Regions from separate parts of the Streptomyces sp. NPDC048650 genome, predicted to be linked through region 2. Evidence: riboswitches for the same ligand, from Rfam matches in the RefSeq annotation. Region 2 holds a riboswitch; the other holds the start of a gene.
The links. Region 2 has a riboswitch for glycine ahead of gcvP (aminomethyl-transferring glycine dehydrogenase). Riboswitches for the same ligand answer to the same signal wherever they lie in the genome.
Positions count from the first base shown of each region.

Region 1: it holds a riboswitch for glycine, as region 2 does, so the genes downstream of both, gcvT (glycine cleavage system aminomethyltransferase GcvT) here and gcvP (aminomethyl-transferring glycine dehydrogenase) in region 2, are expected to answer to the same signal.

Region 1 is NZ_JBICVM010000001.1:1,014,270-1,024,239, forward strand. It holds gene ACGFML_RS04665 (M56 family metallopeptidase) at 1-829, opposite strand, end outside; gene ACGFML_RS04670 (BlaI/MecI/CopY family transcriptional regulator) at 826-1,290, opposite strand; gene ACGFML_RS04675 (phosphatase PAP2 family protein) at 1,463-2,068, shown strand; gene ACGFML_RS04680 (phosphatase PAP2 family protein) at 2,065-2,754, shown strand; gene ACGFML_RS04685 (hypothetical protein) at 2,875-3,174, shown strand; gene ACGFML_RS04690 (L-serine ammonia-lyase) at 3,212-4,594, opposite strand; gene glyA (serine hydroxymethyltransferase) at 4,856-6,115, opposite strand; gene gcvH (glycine cleavage system protein GcvH) at 6,187-6,564, opposite strand; gene gcvT (glycine cleavage system aminomethyltransferase GcvT) at 6,654-7,781, opposite strand; glycine riboswitch at 7,933-8,028, opposite strand; gene ACGFML_RS04710 (AAA family ATPase) at 8,245-8,946, shown strand; gene ACGFML_RS04715 (enhanced serine sensitivity protein SseB) at 9,049-9,867, shown strand; gene ACGFML_RS04720 (enhanced serine sensitivity protein SseB C-terminal domain-containing protein) at 9,930-9,970, shown strand, end outside.
Region 2 is NZ_JBICVM010000016.1:147,439-157,408, reverse strand. It holds gene ACGFML_RS32865 (MerR family transcriptional regulator) at 1-724, shown strand, start outside; gene ACGFML_RS32860 (bifunctional nuclease family protein) at 778-1,248, shown strand; gene ACGFML_RS32855 (MerR family transcriptional regulator) at 1,437-2,042, shown strand; gene ACGFML_RS32850 (DNA polymerase IV) at 2,109-3,566, shown strand; gene ACGFML_RS32845 (PRC-barrel domain-containing protein) at 3,476-3,859, opposite strand; glycine riboswitch at 3,974-4,071, shown strand; gene gcvP (aminomethyl-transferring glycine dehydrogenase) at 4,259-7,144, shown strand; gene ACGFML_RS32835 (DUF5999 family protein) at 7,238-7,441, opposite strand; gene ACGFML_RS32830 (hypothetical protein) at 7,742-8,335, opposite strand; gene ACGFML_RS32825 (glutamate-cysteine ligase family protein) at 8,928-9,970, shown strand, end outside.

The DNA of each region.
Region 1 (9,970 bases), on a different contig from region 2:
GGCGGCCGCCCGCCCGCGAACGCGGCGCCGGGCGGCCCGGGGACAGCAGCGCGGCGACGCGACGCGGCACCGGGCCCGCCGTGGCCGCGAGCGTGGCGTCCGGGCGGTGCGGTGTCGCGGGGCGCGGTCCGGCGAGGGCGGCGCGGCCGATGGCACGGGCCGTCAGCCGCCGGTCGCCCACCCGCGCGGCGGCCGTCTCGTCGGCCCAGCGCTCCAGCGCGTACGCCAGCGGTGCGCGCAGCCCCCGCAGCAGCGGATGGCAGGTCGACGCCAGCGCGGCCGTGAGCAGGAAGAGATGGTGGCGGCCGGCGAGATGCGCGCGCTCGTGGGCCAGCAGGGCGTCGCGCTCGGCCGGTGCCAGCGCCCGCAGCATCCCGGAGGTCACGACGACGCGCGCCGGGCGCCCCGGCAGGGCGTACGCGTCCGGCGCCGGGTCCGGCAGGACGCACAGGTCACCGGCGCCGACGTGGGCCTCGGTGGCCCGCCGGGCGCTGCGCAGCTCGGCGCGGTGGCGCAGCGCGCGACGGCCGGCCGCCGCGGCGACGACGGCCAGCAGGGCGCCCGCGACGCAGGCCAGCGGTGCGTACGGGACCGGGGCCCGGCCGAGCAGGTGCAACGGGACGTGGTCGAGGGCGGCGACCGCGGGCAGCCGCAGCGCTCCGGCGGCGGCCAGCAGTCCGAGCGCCGCGATCGCGCACCCGGCCAGGACGACGGCGCTGCCGGTCAGCAGCCAGGCGGCGGCGCGCGGCGGCAGCGACTCGGCGAGCAGCCGGGCGACCGGTACGGCGAGCAGCGGCACCAGCAGCGGGATCCAGACGGCGATGATCACGTGGCGGCTCCGGGGTCGGTGCCCCCGCCGTCGCCCGGCCCGGCGCCCGGCCCGTCGCCCGGCCCGGCGCCCGGCCCGGCGCCCGGGGTGCCGTCCGCCTCGTCGAGGAGGGACCGCAGCAGTCGCTCGTCCTCCGTCGTCAGCTGCGACACGAACCGGGCGAGCGCGGTGCCCCGGTCGTCCTGCTTGTCGAGCTCGCTGCGCATCCGGCGGGCGGTCAGCCCGGCGGAGTCCTGTATCGGCGAGTAGACGTACCCGCGCCCCGCGCGGGACCGTGCAACGGTCCCCTTGCCGTACAGCCTGGTGAGGATCGTCGTGACGGTCGTGCGGGCGAGCAGCCCGCCCAGCGCGCACTGCACCTCGGCCGGGGTCTGCGGCCCCTCGGCCGCCCAGAGCGCCGCCAGCACACTGGCCTCCAGCGCGCCGGCGGGGCGCCGTGGCACGGGTGATGTCTGCGACATGGAACGCCCTTCACCAGATCGTCGTCTACAGTTCCGAGGACCGCTACCGTCTACGTGACTGTAGTCGTCCGGTGGGCCCGCACGGCGGGCTCGCCCCAGTAAACCCGCCCGTACCCGAAAACCGAACCGGCCCGCCCCGCCCGGTCCGGCCCGCCGCCAAGGAGAACCACCCATGCACGACCTCGCCCTCGGCGGAGCCTCCATCGACGGCGGGCTGTACACCTCGATCACGGGTCTGGCACAGCACGCCCCGCACGCCGTCAACACCCTCGTGGCCTACGGGACCGACTACGGCCTGGGCCTGTTCGCGATCCTGATGCTGTGCGCCTGGTGGCGGGCCCGGCATGCCGACTCCCGCCGGATGGCGATGGTGCTGGCCACCCCGCCGGTGGTGGTCGCGGCCTATCTGGCGAACGACATGATCAAGAGCTTCGTCGACGAGCAGCGGCCCTGCCAGACGCTCCATGTGGCCACCGTCGAGGCGTGCCCCGGGATCGGCGACTGGTCCTTCCCGAGCAACCACTCCGCCATCGCCGCGGCCGCCGCGGTCGCCCTGGTGCTGTGCGGCAGCCGACTCGGCCGGATCGCGGTCCCGGCCGCGCTCCTGATGGGGGCCTCGCGCGTCTGGGTCGGCGCCCACTACCCGCACGACGTCGCCGCCGGCCTGATAACGGGCGCGCTCGCCGCATGGGCCCTGACGCCCCTGGCCCGCCGTGCGGCGCCCGCCGTCGACCACGTCCGCGCCGGCCGGCTGCGCCCCCTGGTGGCCGCGCGGTGACGGCGACGGGGCGGCGCCCGCACCGGCCCGGCCCGCTCCTCGTCCTCGCCGCGCTCTGCGCCGGGCTGCTCGCCGCCATGGCCGTCGTCTCGGCCGTACGCCACGGGGCCCCGCTCGCCCCCGAGCGGGCCGCCCACCACTGGTCGACCGCACACCGGGGCGAGCCGCTGCGCTCCCTCGCCCGCGCCGTCACGGCGACCGGCACCGGCCCCGTCCCGTATCTGATGGCGGTGCTCGCCGGGCTCCTGGCCGGGCGGGACACCCCGCGCCGGCTGCGCGCCGTCACCTGCGCCGTGGCCGTCCTCGCGACCGGCCAGGCGATCCGCTACGGGCTGATGGAACTCCTCGCCCGCCCCCGCCCACCCGTCGCCGACTGGGCCGGGCAGGCCACCGGCTACGCCTTCCCCTCGGGGCACGCCACCACCTCCGCGCTGGCGGCCGGGCTCCTGGCCTGGGGCATCGTGCACCGGGCCGGCCCCGGCACCGCCCGCACCTGGTGCGCGGTGCTCGCCCTGTGGACCCTCGCCGTCGGCGCCACCCGCGTCTTCCTGGGCGTCCACTGGCCGGGCGACGTCCTGGCCGGCTGGCTCCTGGCCGCCGCCGTGCTGTCCCTGGCGCTGCTCCTCGAACCCTTCGCCCTGCCGCCGCCGGATCCGGCGGACGGCGCCCCCGCACGCCATGAATAGCTGACGATAGGACCAGTTCTTCCCCAAGCGGGCATGGACCCGCTCCGCGCGGAGCAGCACTGACGTGGGCGCCCGTGGGCCGCCCGCGCAAGCGATCACCGCACCGCCAGGGGGACGCCGATGGAACGCCGGACCGAGCACGTCACGAACCCGCCGGCGGTCCCGCCGGCGGACCGCGTACCGGGCCGCTGCGCGGCGGCCGCCGACAAGGACCCGACCGGGTGCGAGGGCCCGCCCGACGCGGCCACCATCCTCGACCGCCACGGCCGCGAAGTGGCCGGCTGCGTCCACCACTGCGCCCGGCTCCTGGCCGGTCTCGAAGGCGCTCGGGTGCACCCCTTCGTCCCGGCGGCCTGCGCCCTGGAGATCTACTCCCGGGCGAGCGAACTCCCGCCCTTCGCCTGGGAGATCGGCAGATAGCCGGAGCCGTCCACGACCCTGCGGGCGCGCGGGCGGCTCAGCACTCGATGATGTTGACCGCGAGCCCGCCCCGCGCCGTCTCCTTGTACTTGACGCTCATGTCGGCGCCGGTCTCCTTCATGGTCTTGATGACCTTGTCGAGGGAGACGTGGTGGCGGCCGTCGCCGCGCAGCGCCATCCGGGCGGCGGTGACGGCCTTCACGGCGGCCATGCCGTTGCGCTCGATGCACGGGATCTGGACGAGTCCGCCGACCGGGTCGCAGGTCAGACCGAGGTTGTGCTCCATGCCGATCTCTGCGGCGTTCTCCACCTGCTCCGGGGAGCCGCCCAGTACCTCCGCCAGGCCGCCGGCCGCCATCGAGCAGGCCGAGCCGACCTCGCCCTGGCAGCCGACCTCGGCGCCGGAGATGGAGGCGTTCTCCTTGAAGAGCATGCCGATGGCGCCGGCGGCGAGCAGGAAGCGGACCACGCCGTCCTCGTCGGCGCCGGGCACGAAGTTGACGTAGTAGTGCAGGACCGCGGGGATGATGCCGGCCGCGCCGTTGGTGGGCGCGGTCACCACCCGGCCGCCGGCGGCGTTCTCCTCGTTGACGGCCATCGCGTAGAGGGTGACCCATTCCATCGCGTGCGCGAGCGGGTCGCCCTCGGAGCGCAGGGCGCGGGCGGCGGTGGCGGCGCGGCGGCGGACCTTGAGGCCGCCGGGCAGGATCCCGTCGCGGGACATCCCGCGCTCCACGCACCCCTGCATGACACGCCAGATCTCCAGCAGGCCCGCGCGGATCTCGTCCTCGGTGCGCCAGGCCCGCTCGTTCTCCAGCATCAGGGAGGCGATGGACAGGCCGGTGTCGTGGGAGAGGCGCAGCAGTTCGTCACCGGTGCGGAAGGGGTGCGTGAGCACCGTGTCGTCGAGCTTGATCCGGTCCTCGCCCACCGCGTCCTCGTCGACGACGAAGCCGCCGCCGACCGAGTAGTACGTCTTCTCCAGCAGCGGGGCGCCGCCGGCGTCGTACGCGAAGAGGGTCATGCCGTTGGCGTGGTACGGCAGGGAGCGGCGGCGGTGCAGGATCAGCTCGCGGCTCTCGTCGAAGTCGATCTCGTGGGCGGCGCCGATCTCGGCGCCGAGCAGGCGCAGCCGGCCGGTGCGGCGGATGCGCTCCACCTCGTCGTCGGCGCTCTCCACGTCGACGGTGCGGGGGGAGTGGCCCTCCAGACCGAGCAGCACGGCCTTGGGGGTGCCGTGGCCGTGGCCGGTGGCGCCCAGGGAGCCGAAGAGCTCGGCGCGCACCGAGGCCGTCTGGGCGACCAGGCCGTCCTTCTTGAGCCGGCCCACGAACATGCGGGCGGCGCGCATCGGGCCGACGGTGTGGGAGCTGGAGGGCCCGATGCCGATGGAGAAGAGATCGAAGACGGAGATGGCCACGGTTGCGGACTCCCTTGGCTGCTCGTGGTGGATGGTGGAGCGGTTGCGCGGTGGGGCCGGGGGTGGAGCCCATACGGCAGCAGGTACGTTTCTGCGCCGGATTTCGAGCGTAACGCGGACGGCGACGGCAGCCCACGGACGGGACCCGGCGGACGGCCGTCGGCAGGGGTAACGGCGGATGGCGCGGCCGCGGACCGGCCGCGAGCCCGGGGCGGGTGTCCGGCCCCGGGCTCGCGGCTGGTGCTTACGGAGTGGCAACCGTCACAGGGACGGGTACAGCGGGTGCTTGTCCGCCAGCGCGGTGACCCGGGCCTTCAGCGCCGCCACGTCGTACGACGGCTTGAGCGCCTCGGCGATGACGTCGGCGACCTCGCGGAAGTCCTCGACCGTGAAGCCGCGGGTGGCCAGCGCCGGCGTACCGATGCGCAGCCCGGAGGTGACCATCGGGGGGCGGGGGTCGTTCGGGATGGCGTTGCGGTTGACCGTGATGCCGACCTCGTGGAGGCGGTCCTCGGCCTGCTGGCCGTCCAGCTCGCTGTTGCGCAGGTCGACCAGGACCAGGTGGACGTCGGTGCCGCCGGACAGGACGGAGACGCCGACCTCGGTGACGTCCGGCTGGACCAGACGCTCGGCGAGGATGCGGGCGCCGTCCAGGGTGCGCTGCTGGCGCTCCTTGAACTCCTCGGACGCCGCGACCTTGAAGGAGACCGCCTTCGCCGCGATGACGTGCTCCAGCGGGCCACCCTGCTGACCGGGGAAGACCGCAGAGTTGATCTTCTTGGCGAGCTCCTGGGTGGACAGGATGACGCCGCCGCGCGGGCCGCCCAGGGTCTTGTGGGTGGTGGTGGTCACGACGTGGGCGTGCGGCACCGGGGAGGGGTGCAGACCCGCGGCCACCAGACCGGCGAAGTGCGCCATGTCCACCATCAGGTACGCGCCGACCTCGTCGGCGATGCGCCGGAACTCGGCGAAGTCCAGCTGGCGCGGGTACGCGGACCAGCCGGCCACGATCAGCTTCGGGCGGTGCTCCTTGGCGAGGCGCTCGACCTCTTCCATGTCGACCAGGTTGGTCTTCTCGTCGACGTGGTAGGGCACCACGTTGTAGAGCTTGCCGGAGAAGTTGATCTTCATGCCGTGGGTCAGGTGCCCGCCGTGCGCGAGGTTCAGCCCCAGGATCGTGTCGCCCGGCTTGATCAGCGCGAACATCGCGGCGGCGTTGGCCTGCGCGCCGGAGTGCGGCTGGACGTTGGCGGCCTCGGCGCCGAAGAGCGCCTTGATGCGGTCGATGGCGATCTGCTCGACGACATCGACGTGCTCGCAGCCGCCGTAGTAGCGGCGGCCGGGGTAGCCCTCGGCGTACTTGTTGGTGAGGACGGAGCCCTGGGCCTCCATGACGGCGGCGGGGGCGAAGTTCTCCGACGCGATCATCTCGAGGGTGGACTGCTGGCGGTGGAGCTCGGCGTCGACGGCGGCGGCGATGTCGGGGTCGAGCTCGTGGAGGGAGCTGTTGAGAAGCGACATGAGTCTTTCCTGGAGGGGTCAGGGGGCGCGGAGCGCTTCCGATCGGGCGGTGGCGGGGAGAGCCGGAAGGCTCAGCTTTGGGTGAAGGCGGCGTACTCGTCGGCCGACAGCAGCTCGCCCGGCTCGCCGCTGATCTTCACCTTGAACAGCCAACCGCCCTCGAACGGGGCGGAGTTCACCAGCGAGGGGTCGGCGACGACGTCCTCGTTGATCTCCGTGATCTCGCCGTCCACGGGCGAGTAGAGATCGCTGACCGACTTGGTCGACTCCAGCTCACCGCAGGTCTCGCCCGCCGTGATCGTCGAGCCGACCTCAGGAAGTTCCACATAGACGACATCGCCGAGCGCATTGGCGGCGTGCTCGGTGATGCCGACCGTCGAGACGCCGTCCGCGGCGGCCGACAGCCACTCGTGCTCCTTGCTGTAGCGCAGCTGCTGGGGGTTGCTCATGGCTCGATTCTCCTGTACGCGAGGGTGTGATCGTGAATGGGGTCTTGCCCAGTGAGACGGCGGAGGGTGCCGCTCCCGGCGCGGGACCGCTACTTCTGGCGCTTGTAGAAGGGCAGCGCCACGACCTCGTACGGTTCGTGGGTTCCCCGGATGTCCACGGCGACGCCCTCGGTGCCCGGCGTGGCGTGGGCCGCGTCCAGGTAGGCGATGGCGAGCGGCTTGCCCAGCGTCGGGGACGGTGCCCCGGAGGTGACCTCGCCGATGACCGTGCCGTCGGCGGCGACGACCTGATACCCGGCACGCGGTACCCGGCGGCCCTCGGCGATCAGTCCGACCAGCTTGCGCGGCGGGCTGGTCTCGGCGCGCTCGGCGGCCGCCGCCAGCGCGGCGCGGCCCACGAAGTCGCCGCCGTTGGTGGTCTTCTCGAACTTCACGACCCGGCCCAGGCCCGCGTCGAACGGCGTGGTCGCGGTGGTCAGCTCGTGCCCGTACAGCGGCATCCCCGCCTCCAGGCGCAGGGTGTCGCGGCAGGACAGCCCGCACGGGACCAGCCCGGCGTCCTTGCCCGCCTCGGTCAGCGCCGCCCAGAGGGCGACCGCGTCCGCCGGCCGTACGAACAGCTCGAAGCCGTCCTCGCCGGTGTAGCCGGTACGGGCGATCAGCGCGTCCACCCCGGCGACGGTGCCGGGCAGACCCGCGTAGTACTTCAGGCCGTCCAGGTCGGCGTCGGTCAGGCGCTTGAGGATGCCGGGGGACTCCGGTCCCTGGACGGCGAGCAGGGCGTAGGCGTCGCGGTCGTCGCGCACCGCGGCGTCGAAGCCCGCCTGCCGGTGGGCCAGCGCGTCCAGCACCACCTGGGCGTTGGAGGCGTTGGCGACGACCATGTACTCCTGGTCGGCGAGGCGGTAGACGATCAGGTCGTCGAGGATGCCGCCCTCGGCCTCGCAGATCATGGTGTAGCGGGCGCGGCCGGTCCTGACGCCGCCGATGTTGCCCACCAGGGCGTAGTCCAGGAGGTCGGCGGCCTGCGGTCCGGTGACGGTGATCTCGCCCATGTGGGAGAGGTCGAAGAGGCCGGCGCGGGTGCGGACGGCGACATGTTCGTCGCGCTCGCTGCCGTAGCGCAGCGGCATGTCCCAGCCGGCGAAGTCGGTCATGGTCGCGCCGAGCGCGCGATGGGTGGCATCCAGCGCGGTGCGGCGGGGGGCATCAGTCATGGTTCTGGGCTCCCAGGCATGGGTGACAAGACGTTCTCCCCATCTGTCATCGGAACCTGAGAGGTTCACCGGGATCCCGCGAACGGACCCGGTTTGCACCTTGGGTGGAGCCGCCCCGTCGACCGGGCAGTGGCTCGCTTTTCAGATCTGCCTCGCCCGCGCGGTATAGGGGCCTGAGAGATTCAAGGGAGGACTTGCTCCTTCGGCGCCCCGCCGTGGCGGCCGGGGACTCTCCCGCGCGGATTCAAGCGGCCGGTATGCAGTTGGCTGTGCGCAGGTGAGCAGAGGTGCGCACGTGGCGCCGACATCATTGCACGGGATCGCCCGATCGAGGAGGGGCGGTCGTCGACCGGCCCACGAGCTGGACAGATCCGACAATCGCCTTGATGTCCATTACCTTTTCTTGACACTCTGCGAGGTGGGAACGGGGCCGAACCGGCGCCGAACCGGACCGGGAGGGGCGATCACGGTGCACCGCGAAACCGCATTCGCGACAACATCAGGGGCCGCTCCCGAGGAGCCGCCGCCGGCACACCGCCCGCGGCGCGCCTCCCGGGGCGTCCTCCGGCCCGGCGACGGCGTCCTGGACCTGCGCGGGTCCGGCCCCCTGGCGGCGGAACTGCGCTTCCCGGCGGGCGACCTGGTGGTGGTCTCCGGGCTGCCGGGCAGCGGCAAGAGCACCCTGATGCACCGCGCCGTGCCGTCGCTGGACGCCCGCGGAGCCGCGGTGCACCGCATCGATTCGCAGGACGTCCGCGAGCGCTGGGAGCGCGGCCCGCTGCGCCGCCTGCCGTACGGCCTCTATCGCCCGCTGGTCCGGGCCGCGCACTACCTCGGGCTGCACCGCGCGCTGCGCTCGGGCACCAGCGTGGTGGTGCACGACTGCGGGACGCTGGCCTGGGTGCGCCGCTGGGTCGCGTGGTCGGCCCGGCGCGGGGGCCGCGGGCTGCATCTGGTGCTGCTCGACGTGCCGCCCGAGGTGGCGCTGTCCGGCCAGGAGGAGCGGGGGCGCGGGGTCTCGGGGTACGCCTTCGCGCGCCACCGGGGAGCGGTGGGCGGGCTGGTCGCGGCGGCCGGGGCGGGCCGGTTGCCGGAGGGGTTCGGCTCGGCGGTGCTGCTGGACCGGCGGGCGGCCGGCGCCTTGCGGACGGTCGGTTTCGACTGAGCGGACGGGCCGGTCGCCCGGTGCCGCCCCGCGGGTTGTGCCGCCCGCTTCCTCGTCTAGGGTCGTTGGCCAGAAGGCGCGGTTCGGAACGGGTGGATGCAGATGACATTTCCGGAGCAGGGGCACTTTCCGGAGCAGGGGATACCGCAGCTGGCCTGGCCGGCGAACGAGTTGGAAGAAGTGCTGTCGGCCGCGGTCGGACACCCGGGCGCGGGTGGCCGGATCGTGGAGGTCCTCGGCCGCAGCCGGGTGTGGGTGCCGCTGCCCAACGGCGGCGGCCCGCAGAGCGCGGGGCCGGGTGCCCGCGGGCTGGATCTGCCCACCGTGGAGATAGCCGGCCTGGCCTACGTCCCGGTCTTCAGCTCCGAGCAGGAGTTCATGAAGGCCGTCGGGGCGCACATGCCGTTCACCGTCGCCCCGGCCCGCGAGTTCGCCCGCGGACTGCCGCCGAAGATGGGGATCGCGGTCAATCCGGACGGCACCATAGGTGTTCCCCTCCCGGCGCCCGCGGTGGCCGAACTGTGCCGGGCGGGCCGCGCGGAGGCCGATGGCCAACTGCCCAGCGGCGGCCGGGTCCGGCTCTTCGAGCCGGACTGGCAGGAGGAGCCGGTCGACTTCCTGGCCGCGGCCGGACTCGAGTTCTCCGGCACCCCAATTGTCCTGACTGCCCGGCGTGCCCTGGCAAGTGTCGAGGGCGACACGCCCGCGCTGTTCGTCGGAGTTCAGGTCGCGGCGGACGCCGGGGCGCTGCAGGACGGATCCGCCCGCGAAGCGGTCCTGAACGCCCTGGGGCATGCGCTCGGCACGGTGCCGGTGCCCTGGCCCGTCCAGCTCGTCATGCTCGACGTCGCGCAGGGCGATCCGGTGGCCGACTGGATGCTGGAGCGCGTGCGGCCCTTCTACTCCCGGGACCACTCGTAAGCTGGTTGGATGACGGGCGGGCGCACCTCACGTGCCCTGCCGAGGAGAAGGGACGGGACCACGTGAGCGCGGGTGCGCATCAGGGAGCGGCGGCGGCCGACCA
Region 2 (9,970 bases):
CGGGTCCTCCGGCGCCGCCTCCTCGGACGGCAAGCCGGTGAGCATCGGTACGGTGCTCACCTTGCTGCGCGAGGAATTTCCCGAGGTCACCATCTCCAAGATCCGCTTCCTGGAGGCCGAGGGACTGGTCGAGCCGACGCGCACGCCTTCCGGGTACCGCAAATTCACCGCTGCCGACGTCGAGCGACTTGCCGGCGTCCTGCGGATGCAGCGGGACCACTATCTTCCCCTGAAGGTGATCCGGGAGCATCTGGACGCCCTGGAGCGCGGTGAGCAGGTGCAGCTGCCCGCCCAGGCCACTTCGTCCCGCGACCTGGTTCCCGGTATGCGTGAGTCGGGCGAGGACCGCCCGGCGGCGGCCCGGATCGGCCGGGCCGAGCTGCTGGCGGCCGTCGAGGCGGACGAGACGGCGCTCGTCGACTGGGAGTCGTACGGGCTCGTGGTCCCCGGTGCCGACGGCGGCTACGACAGCGAGGCCGTCACGGTCGCGAAACTCGTCGCCGAGCTGGGACGTTTCGGTCTCGAGCCGAGGCATCTGCGGGCCGTGAAGGCGGCGGCCGAGCGTGAGGCGGGCCTGGTCGAACAGGTCGTGGCACCCCTTCGGCGGCACCGTAATCCGCAGACCAGGGCGCATGCGGAGGCCACCGCCAGGGAGCTGGCGACGCTGTCCGTGCGCCTCCACGCGGCGTTGATCCAGACCGCTCTGCGGGACCTGCTCCCGTGAGCAAATGACGGCCCGACTACCCAAACCTGCCGGGCACGTCCTAGGGTTGCTGTGTGAACGAGCTCGACGTCGTGGGTGTCCGGGTGGAAATGCCTTCCAGCCAACCGATCGTGCTCCTGCGGGAGGTGGGAGGCGATCGTTACTTGCCCATTTGGATCGGGCCAGGAGAGGCCACCGCCATCGCCTTTGCCCAGCAGGGCATGGTCCCTGCCAGGCCGCTGACACACGACCTCTTCAAGGACGTGCTGGAAGCGGTGGGCCAGGAGCTGACGCAGGTCCGCATCACGGATCTGCGTGAAGGAGTGTTCTACGCCGAACTGGTCTTCGCCAGCGGCGTCGAGGTCAGCGCGCGTCCGTCCGACGCCATAGCGCTGGCGCTGCGCACCGGGACGCCGATCTTCGGTACCGACGGTGTGCTCGACGACGCGGGCATCGCGATCCCGGACGAGCAGGAGGACGAGGTGGAGAAGTTCCGCGAGTTCCTCGACCAGATCTCGCCCGAGGATTTCGGCAGCAGCCAATGACTCCGGTCGGCCGAAGCGTCTGATTCCGGCCAAACTATTTAGCCATTCCCCGTGCGAGGTCACGAGAAACCACTCGTAGGGTGATTATCACTCGGCGTGGCGAGCGCGGCGATCGTTGACGCACCCCAGGTGACTGCATACCGTCGATAAGGCAGGTCCCGTCCGGGACGTGGAGGACGGAGGGTGGCGTGGCAATCACCGGCGACGGTACGGCAGCGGAAGGGGCGTTGCCGCTCCACCCGAATGCCGCAGCGAATCGGGCACCTGCGCGGCCCACGGCGGTGTCGGGGGACTGCGCGACGGGGACCATCGGCTACCGCGGCCCGACGGCGTGTGCCGCGGCGGGCATCACCTACCGCCAGCTCGACTACTGGGCGCGTACGGGCCTGGTCGAGCCGAGCGTGCGCCCCGCCTACGGATCCGGCACCCAGAGGCTCTACAACTTCCGGGACGTCGTCGTCCTGAAGATCGTCAAGCGGCTGCTGGACACCGGGGTGTCGCTGCAGAACATCCGCACCGCCGTCCAGCACCTGCGCTCCCGTGGGCTGGACGATCTGACGCGGATGACGCTGATGAGCGACGGCGCCACGGTCTACGAGTGCACCTCGCCCGACCAGGTCGTCGACCTGCTCCAGGGAGGCCAGGGCGTCTTCGGGATCGCCGTCGGCGTGGTGCTGCGGGACGTGGAGGGTGCGCTCTCCGAGCTGCACGGCGAGCGTCTGGACACCGGCGAGACCCTCGTCGGGAAGAACCCGCGCGACGAGCTGGCGCGGCGGCGCAACCGGGCCGGCTGAGCGGCGTAGGCGGCTCCCGGCACGGCACGAGGCCGAATGTCAGTGGCATGCGGCAGCATCGGACGCGTGAGAGCCGCGCCGACGATTCTGCATCTGGACATGGATGCGTTCTACGCGGCCGCCGAGCAGGCGGCCAAGCCCAGTCTGCGCGGGAAGCCGGTGGTCGTCGGCGGGATCGGGCCGCGCGGCGTGGTCGCCACCGCCTCGTACGAAGCGCGGGTCTTCGGGGTCCGCTCCGCGATGCCGACCGCGCAGGCGCGGCGGCTGTGTCCCAACGCCGCCTATCTCAGTCCGCGGTTCACTCTCTACCGCCAGGTCAGTGACCGGGTGATGGAGCTGCTGCACGCGCTGTCGCCGCTGGTCGAGCCGCTCAGCCTGGACGAGGCGTTCGTGGACCTGGAAGCGGGCGGCGTGGCGGCCGAGGTGGGCGCCGTGCGGGCGGTGGGGGAGCGACTGCGGCGGGACATCCGGGAGGCGACGGGGCTGACCGGCTCCGTGGGGCTGGCGGGGGCCAAGATGCTGGCGAAGATCGGGTCGGAGGCGGCGAAGCCGGACGGCCTGGTGGTGATCGAACCGGGCACGGAGCGGGAGCTGCTGGGGCCGATGCCGGTGCGGGCGCTGCCGGGGGTGGGGCCGGCGACGGCCGAGGCCCTGCGGCGGGCCGGAATCCATACCGTCGCCGAGACCGCGGAGGCGGGGCAGGACGAGCTGGTGCGGCTGTTGGGCAAGGCGCACGGGGCCGGGCTGTACGCGATGGCGATGGGGCGGGACGACCGCCCTGTGGTGGCCGAGCGGGACGCCAAGTCGATCTCGGTGGAGGACACCTTCGCGGTGGATCTGACCGACCGCACGCGGGTGCGGGCCGAGCTGGTCCGGCTGGCCGAGCGCTGTGTGCAGCGGCTGCGCGCGGCCGGGCGGTCGGGGCGCACGGTGGTGATCAAGGTCCGTAACTACGACTTCTCGACGCTGACCAGGTCCGAGACGCTGCGCGGGCCCACGGACGACCCCGCGGTCGTCCGGGAGGCGGTGGGCCGGCTGCTGGACACCGTGGACACCACGGGCGGGGTGCGACTGCTGGGGGTCGGCGTGAGTGGGCTGGCCGACTTCACGCAGGAAGACCTGTTCGCTCAGCTGGCGACCGAGCAGGAGGCGGCGGAGGCGGTGGCCAGGGCGGCGGTGGCGGAGCAGGCGGCCGAGGCGGCGGGGGAGCAGGAGCCGACGGAGGAGCGGCCGCGGTGCTGGCATCCGGGGCTCGATGTGATCCACGACGACTACGGCGCCGGGTGGGTGCAGGGCAGCGGGGTGGGCAGAGTGACCGTGCGTTTCGAGCAGCCGTGGTCCGCACCGGGGAGAGTGCGGACCTTTGCCGTCGACGACCCGGCGCTGCGGCCGGGGGATCCCCTGCCGCTGGGGGGCGGTCCGCCCGAGGGCGGTCAGTCCTCCGAGCCGGCGACCCGGCCGAAGTCCTGGTCGCCGGAGGACGGGTCGGAATCGGGGGCGGGGGAGGAGATATCCAGTCGGTAATGGTGGTAGAGCTGAAGTTCCTGCTCAGGGGAGAGATGGCGGCCCACCCCGAAGTCCGGGGCGTCCTTGATCAACTTGCGGTCGTAGGGGATTTGCAGCCCCTCGTCGGCCAGCTCGCTCGGCTCCAGCGGGACGAATGCGTCCCGGCTGAAGAGGCCGGTACGCACCGCAGCCCACTCGGGCTCGCCGGTCGCGTCATCGAGATATACCTCGTCAATGGTCCCGATCTTGGTGCCGTTCCGGTCGAACGCTTTGCGGCCGATCAGGCTCCGGGGATCGATATCGGTGTGCACAGCCCCTCCTTGTGGTCGCAACTGCCCTGTGACAACTACCAAACGTCACATTTAATGCCCTGGCCACTCGAAGGTTCCCCCGACAGGTGCGCTGGTAGGCTGACGGATGGCCGCTGACCCCATGCGGGAGAGTCCCTTGCCGTTCACGGCGGGGGCGCCGAAGGAGCAAATCCTCCCCGGAATCTCTCAGGCATCCGTACCGCATGGACGAGGTCACTCTGGAAAGCAGGTCGGGCCGCGGGACGCATGAATCCGGGCCCCTCCTCACCGACGGTGAAAGCCGGGCCGCAGCCTGCGGACCGGTGAAGCTCTCAGGTTGAGATGACAGAGGGGGAGGCCGTCCGGGCACCAGCGCCTTGGTGCCCCTCGTAGGTCGCACTGACCAGGAGGCCCCCGCAGATGACCATGAATCGCATCTCCTTGACCGAGCTGGAGCGCGGTACGCCCTTCGAGCGCCGGCACGTCGGTCCCGACCACGAGGCGCAGGCGAAGATGCTCGCGCAGGTCGGCTTCGGCTCGCTGGACGAGCTGACCGCCACCGCCGTTCCCGACGTGATCAAGAGCGCCGAGGCCCTCGGCCTGCCGCAGGCCCGTACCGAGGCCGAGGTCCTGAAGGAGCTGCACGGTCTCGCGGACCGCAACCAGGTCCTGGCGTCCATGATCGGGCTCGGCTACTACGGCACGTTCACCCCGCCGGTGATCCTGCGCAATGTCATGGAGAACCCGGCCTGGTACACGGCGTACACGCCCTACCAGCCGGAGATCTCGCAGGGCCGCCTCGAGGCGCTGCTGAACTTCCAGACCATGGTCGCCGAGCTGACCGGACTGCCGACGTCCGGAGCCTCCCTGCTGGACGAGGGCACCGCCGCCGCCGAGGCGATGGCCCTCTCCCGCCGCGTCGGCAAGGTCAAGCAGGGCGTCTTCCTGGTCGACGCCGACTGCCTGCCGCAGACCATCGCGGTGATCCAGACCCGTGCCGAGCCGACCGGTGTCGAGGTGGTCGTCGCGGACCTCACCGACGGCATTCCGGCCGAGATCGCCGAGCGCGGCGTCTTCGGCGTCCTGCTGCAGTACCCGGGCGCCTCCGGCGCGGTGCGTGACCCGCAGGCCGTCATAGCGCAGGCCCAGGAGCTGGGCGCGGTCGTCACCGTCGCCGCCGACCTGCTCGCCCTGACCCTGCTGACCTCGCCCGGCGAGCTCGGCGCGGACATCGCTGTCGGCACCACCCAGCGCTTCGGCGTCCCGATGGGCTTCGGCGGTCCGCACGCCGGCTTCATGGCGGTGCGCGAGAAGTTCGCCCGCAGCCTGCCCGGCCGCCTGGTGGGCGTCTCCGTCGACGCCGACGGCAACAAGGCCTACCGCCTCGCCCTGCAGACCCGCGAGCAGCACATCCGCCGCGAGAAGGCCACCAGCAACATCTGTACCGCTCAGGTGCTGCTCGCCGTGATGGCCGGGATGTACGCCGTCTACCACGGTCCCGAGGGCCTGCGGACCATCGCCCGGCGCACCCACCGCTACGCCACCGTCCTGGCCGAGGGGCTGCGGGCCGGCGGGGTGGAGATCGTGCACGGCACGTACTTCGACACGCTCACCGCGCGGGTGCCCGGCCGGGCCGCCGAGGTCGTCGCCGCGGCCCGTGAGGCCGGGGTCAACCTCCGGCTGGTCGACGCGGACCTGGTGGGGATCGCCTGCGACGAGACCACCGGGCGCGCGCAGCTGTCCGGTGTCTGGGGCGCCTTCGGGGTGCAGGGCGACGTCGAGCAGCTGGACGCCGCCGTCGCCGAGTCGCTGCCGCCCGAGCTGCTGCGCGGCGACGACTACCTCGCGCACCCGGTCTTCCACCAGTACCGTTCCGAGACCGCGATGCTGCGCTACCTGCGCACGCTGGCCGACAAGGACTACGCGCTGGACCGCGGCATGATCCCGCTCGGCTCCTGCACGATGAAGCTGAACGCCACCACGGAGATGGAGCCGGTCACCTGGCCCGCCTTCGGCCAGCTGCATCCCTTCGCGCCCGCCGACCAGGCGCAGGGCTACCTCACGCTGATCCAGGAGCTGGAGGAGCGCCTCGCCACGGTCACCGGCTACGACAAGGTGTCCATCCAGCCGAACGCCGGCTCGCAGGGGGAGCTCGCGGGTCTGCTGGCCGTCCGCGCCTACCACCGCGCCAACGGTGACGAGCAGCGCACCATCTGCCTGATCCCCTCTTCGGCGCACGGCACCAACGCCGCCAGCGCCGTCATGGCCGGGATGAAGGTCGTCGTCGTCAAGACCGGCGAGGACGGCGAGGTCGACGCCGACGATCTGCACGCCAAGATCGAGAAGCACCGGGACGAGCTCGCGGTGCTGATGGTGACCTACCCCTCCACGCACGGTGTGTTCGAGGAGCACATCACCCAGATCTGCGCGGCGGTGCACGACGCCGGCGGTCAGGTCTACGTCGACGGTGCCAACCTCAACGCGCTGGTGGGTCTGGCCGAGCCCGGCAAGTTCGGCGGCGATGTCTCGCACCTGAACCTGCACAAGACGTTCTGCATCCCGCACGGCGGCGGTGGCCCCGGCGTCGGCCCGGTCGGCGTGCGCGCCCACCTGGCGCCGTACCTGCCCAACCACCCGCTGCAGCCGACAGCGGGTCCCGAGACGGGCGTCGGTCCGATCTCCGCCGCCCCCTGGGGCTCGGCCGGCATCCTGCCGATCTCCTGGGCGTATGTGCGTCTGATGGGCGGCGAGGGCCTCAAGCGCGCCACCCAGGTCGCGGTTCTCAGCGCCAACTACATCGCCAAGCGGCTGGAGGCGCACTACCCGGTGCTCTACACCGGCCCCGGCGGCCTCGTGGCCCACGAGTGCATCATCGACGTCCGGCAGCTGACCAAGGCGACCGGCGTGAGCATCGACGATGTCGCCAAGCGGCTCATCGACTACGGCTTCCACGCGCCGACGATGTCCTTCCCGGTGGCCGGCACCCTGATGATCGAGCCGACCGAGAGCGAGGACCTGGACGAGCTGGACCGGTTCTGCGACGCGATGATCGCCATCCGGGCGGAGATCGAGAAGGTCGGCTCGGGCGAGTGGGACAAGGACGACAACCCGCTGCGCAACGCCCCGCACACCGCGGGCGTGCTGGTCGGCGACTGGTCGCATCCGTACAGCCGCGACGAGGCCGTCTTCCCGGCCGGCGTGGTGGCCGCGGAGAAGTACTGGCCGCCGGTGCGCCGGATCGACGGTGCTTTCGGCGACCGTAACCTCGTCTGCTCCTGCCCGCCTCTGGACGAGTACGACGCCTGATCCGTCCGGGCCACGTCGCCTGATCCGTCCGGACAACATCAAGGGCCCTCGGCAGCTGCCGGGGGCCCTGTTGTTCTGCCGGGTGCGAGCCTGTCAGGCCACGCTGGCGACCCGTTCGGTCTGCGACCGGTGCGGAGCGATGACCTGCCCGTCCGGCAGCAGCTCGCCGGTGTCCTCGAAGAGCAGGACGCCGTTGCACAGCAGGCTCCAGCCCTGTTCGGGGTGGTGTGCCACGGGGTGCGCGGCTTCCCGGTCGCTGGAGTCGGCGGACGGGCAAGGAGGTTGGTGCTGGCACATGGAAGTTGTCTTTCGCTGCGGTGTGAACGTCGTCGTGCGGCTCGATGAGATGGTCATGGCCGCTCCCCCGTTTCCATCGGTTGGTCCCAGTGTTGCCCCACGGACGGGTTTCCGCAGGGATTTCGCGGCAGTGGTAGTCACTGAAGAGGGACGCATCACCCGTGCGGGCGGTTCAATTGCATGCCTCACCAAGGAGGTTGGGACTCCTGGTGACCCAATGGACCGCCTGGGTGAGCGCAGCCCGGCGCCCCGCGGCCCGAGCGGGTCGCGGGGCGCCCGGCGGGGCGGGCGAGTGCGCCGTCAGGCGGCCGGGGAATCGAGCAGGGGGCCGGGTGGCGTGAGGCGCAGGGTGAGCCGGGGGAGCAGATCGGCGACCCGCTGCGGGCGGTGCGGGGCGATCCCCGGTGGCGCGGGCGCCAGGGGCACCAGCAGATCACCGGGGTCGGGCAGTCCGTCCGCGCCGTCCGAGGTGATGTCGTGGTGCAGCCACAGCGTGAGCATGTACAGCTCCGGGACGGACAGCAGCCGCGGCTGGTACGGCGTGGCCAGCGCGTCGGCCTGCTGAAGTGCCTGCTCGGTCGCGGCGACATACGGGCCGCCGCAGAAGTGCGAGAACGTCCAGCCGTCGGCGGTGAGCATCGCCTCGGCGGCCGCCACGGCGCGCTCGCCGCTGCGGACCAGGAAGCGCCAGCCGGCCAGGCGGGTCTGTGGCGAGCCGCCCGCGCGGCTGACGTCGTCCCAGACATGGACGGGCAAGGGGCGGTCGGGGCTGAGCGGACCCTGATGGGCGCGCAGCGCGGAGGAGGGGGCCTCGCGGACGGCGGTGGGAGAGCTGAGGGCGGCTAGGACGCTACGCAGGGCGGGCGCAGGGGCAGGCGGGAGGTGCAGCGGCATGGTGGGTCGCCTCTCACTTCGGAGACACGGTGAAGCCGGGCAGGTGCGGACGGCGCTGTCAGCGGGCGGGGCCAGAGCATGGCCGACCGGCGCGGCCGCCCGGTGGGTCAGCCACATGCCCGGTGCCGGTGAAAACGCCACGGCACCGGGCGCCAACTCTCTGCCTCGTGTGCGGAGTTTATACGACGTATGTTCTGAAAATGTTTCGGCTACTGGTCTTGTGGATTTCCGGCAAGGCGGAATCCGGACCCTTCCTGAGGGGGGTTTCCTCCGCTTTGCGTGGGCCTTTGTGGGCGTCACCTCGGAAATCCCGGAACGCGCGGTAGGCCGGATCTCGTCGGCGTTTCTCACAAGAGAAATGCGTATGGGATCTGCCGTGGAGATATGCCATTGGAGTACGCCGACGAGAGTGCCCTCGCACGTTCCGAACCATCCGTCACTTCGAGCCTATCGGCACGGGTGCACCCCCGATGCGTTATCGATCAGAATGCTGGGGCATCATCGACCGTAGCGCGTGCCCCAGTGGTGTCGGGGACGGCCCCAAACAGCCCGTGGACGCGGGCCGTTCACTCGATCGAGGAGGGACCCTTCGATGGGGGAGAAGGCCGCCGTGGACGGGATCGACCTGGCCGACCGGGAGCGTTATCGAAGAAAGCTGCACGAGTGTCTCGCGGGTCTGCGCGGGCTGCTGACAGAGAAGCGGTTCGACCGACCCAGGAATCTCATCGGCCTGGAGATCGAGCTCAATCTCGCGGGCGCGGACGGACTGCCCCGCATGCTGAACTCCCAAGTTCTGGAACGCATCGCGAGTCATGATTTCCAGACCGAACTCGCCCAGTGCAATCTCGAGGCCAACATCACGCCGCATCCATTGTCCGGACGCGTCCTCGACCAGCTTGCCGAGGAACTCCGTACGGGCCTCGCCTACGCGGACCGAAAGGCGCGTGAGGTCGCCGCCCGGATCGTGATGATCGGGATTCTGCCGACCCTGACGGCCGCCGACCTGACGGCCACCAACCTCTCCGCCGTCGACCGCTACATGCTCCTCAACGACCAGATGCGGGCGGCCCGCGGGGAGGACTTCGCCATCGACATACAGGGCGTCGAGCGGCTGGTCTCCCGGTCGGCCTCGATCGCTCCGGAGGCCGCCTGTACCTCCGTCCAACTGCATCTCCAGGTCACCCCGGGACGCTTCGCCGCCGTCTGGAACGCCGCCCAGGCCATCGCCGCCGTGCAGGTGGCCGTCGGGGCCAACTCGCCCTTCCTCTTCGGCCGGGAGCTGTGGCGCGAGTCGCGGCCGCCGGTCTTCCAGCAGTCCACCGACACCCGGGCGCCCGAACTCCAGGCCCAAGGGGTGCGCCCCCGCACGTGGTTCGGCGAGCGCTGGGTCGACTCCGCCTATGACCTCTTCGAGGAGAATCTGCGCTACTTCCCGCCGCTGCTGCCGATCTGCGGACCGCAGGAGCCGCTGCGGATGCTCGATGAGGGCGAGGTGCCCGACCTGTCGGAACTGGTACTGCACAACGGCACGGTCTACCGCTGGAATCGCCCCGTCTACGCCGTCGTCGACGGCGTCCCGCATCTACGGGTCGAGAACCGGGTGCTGCCGGCCGGCCCCACCGTTGCCGACGTCAT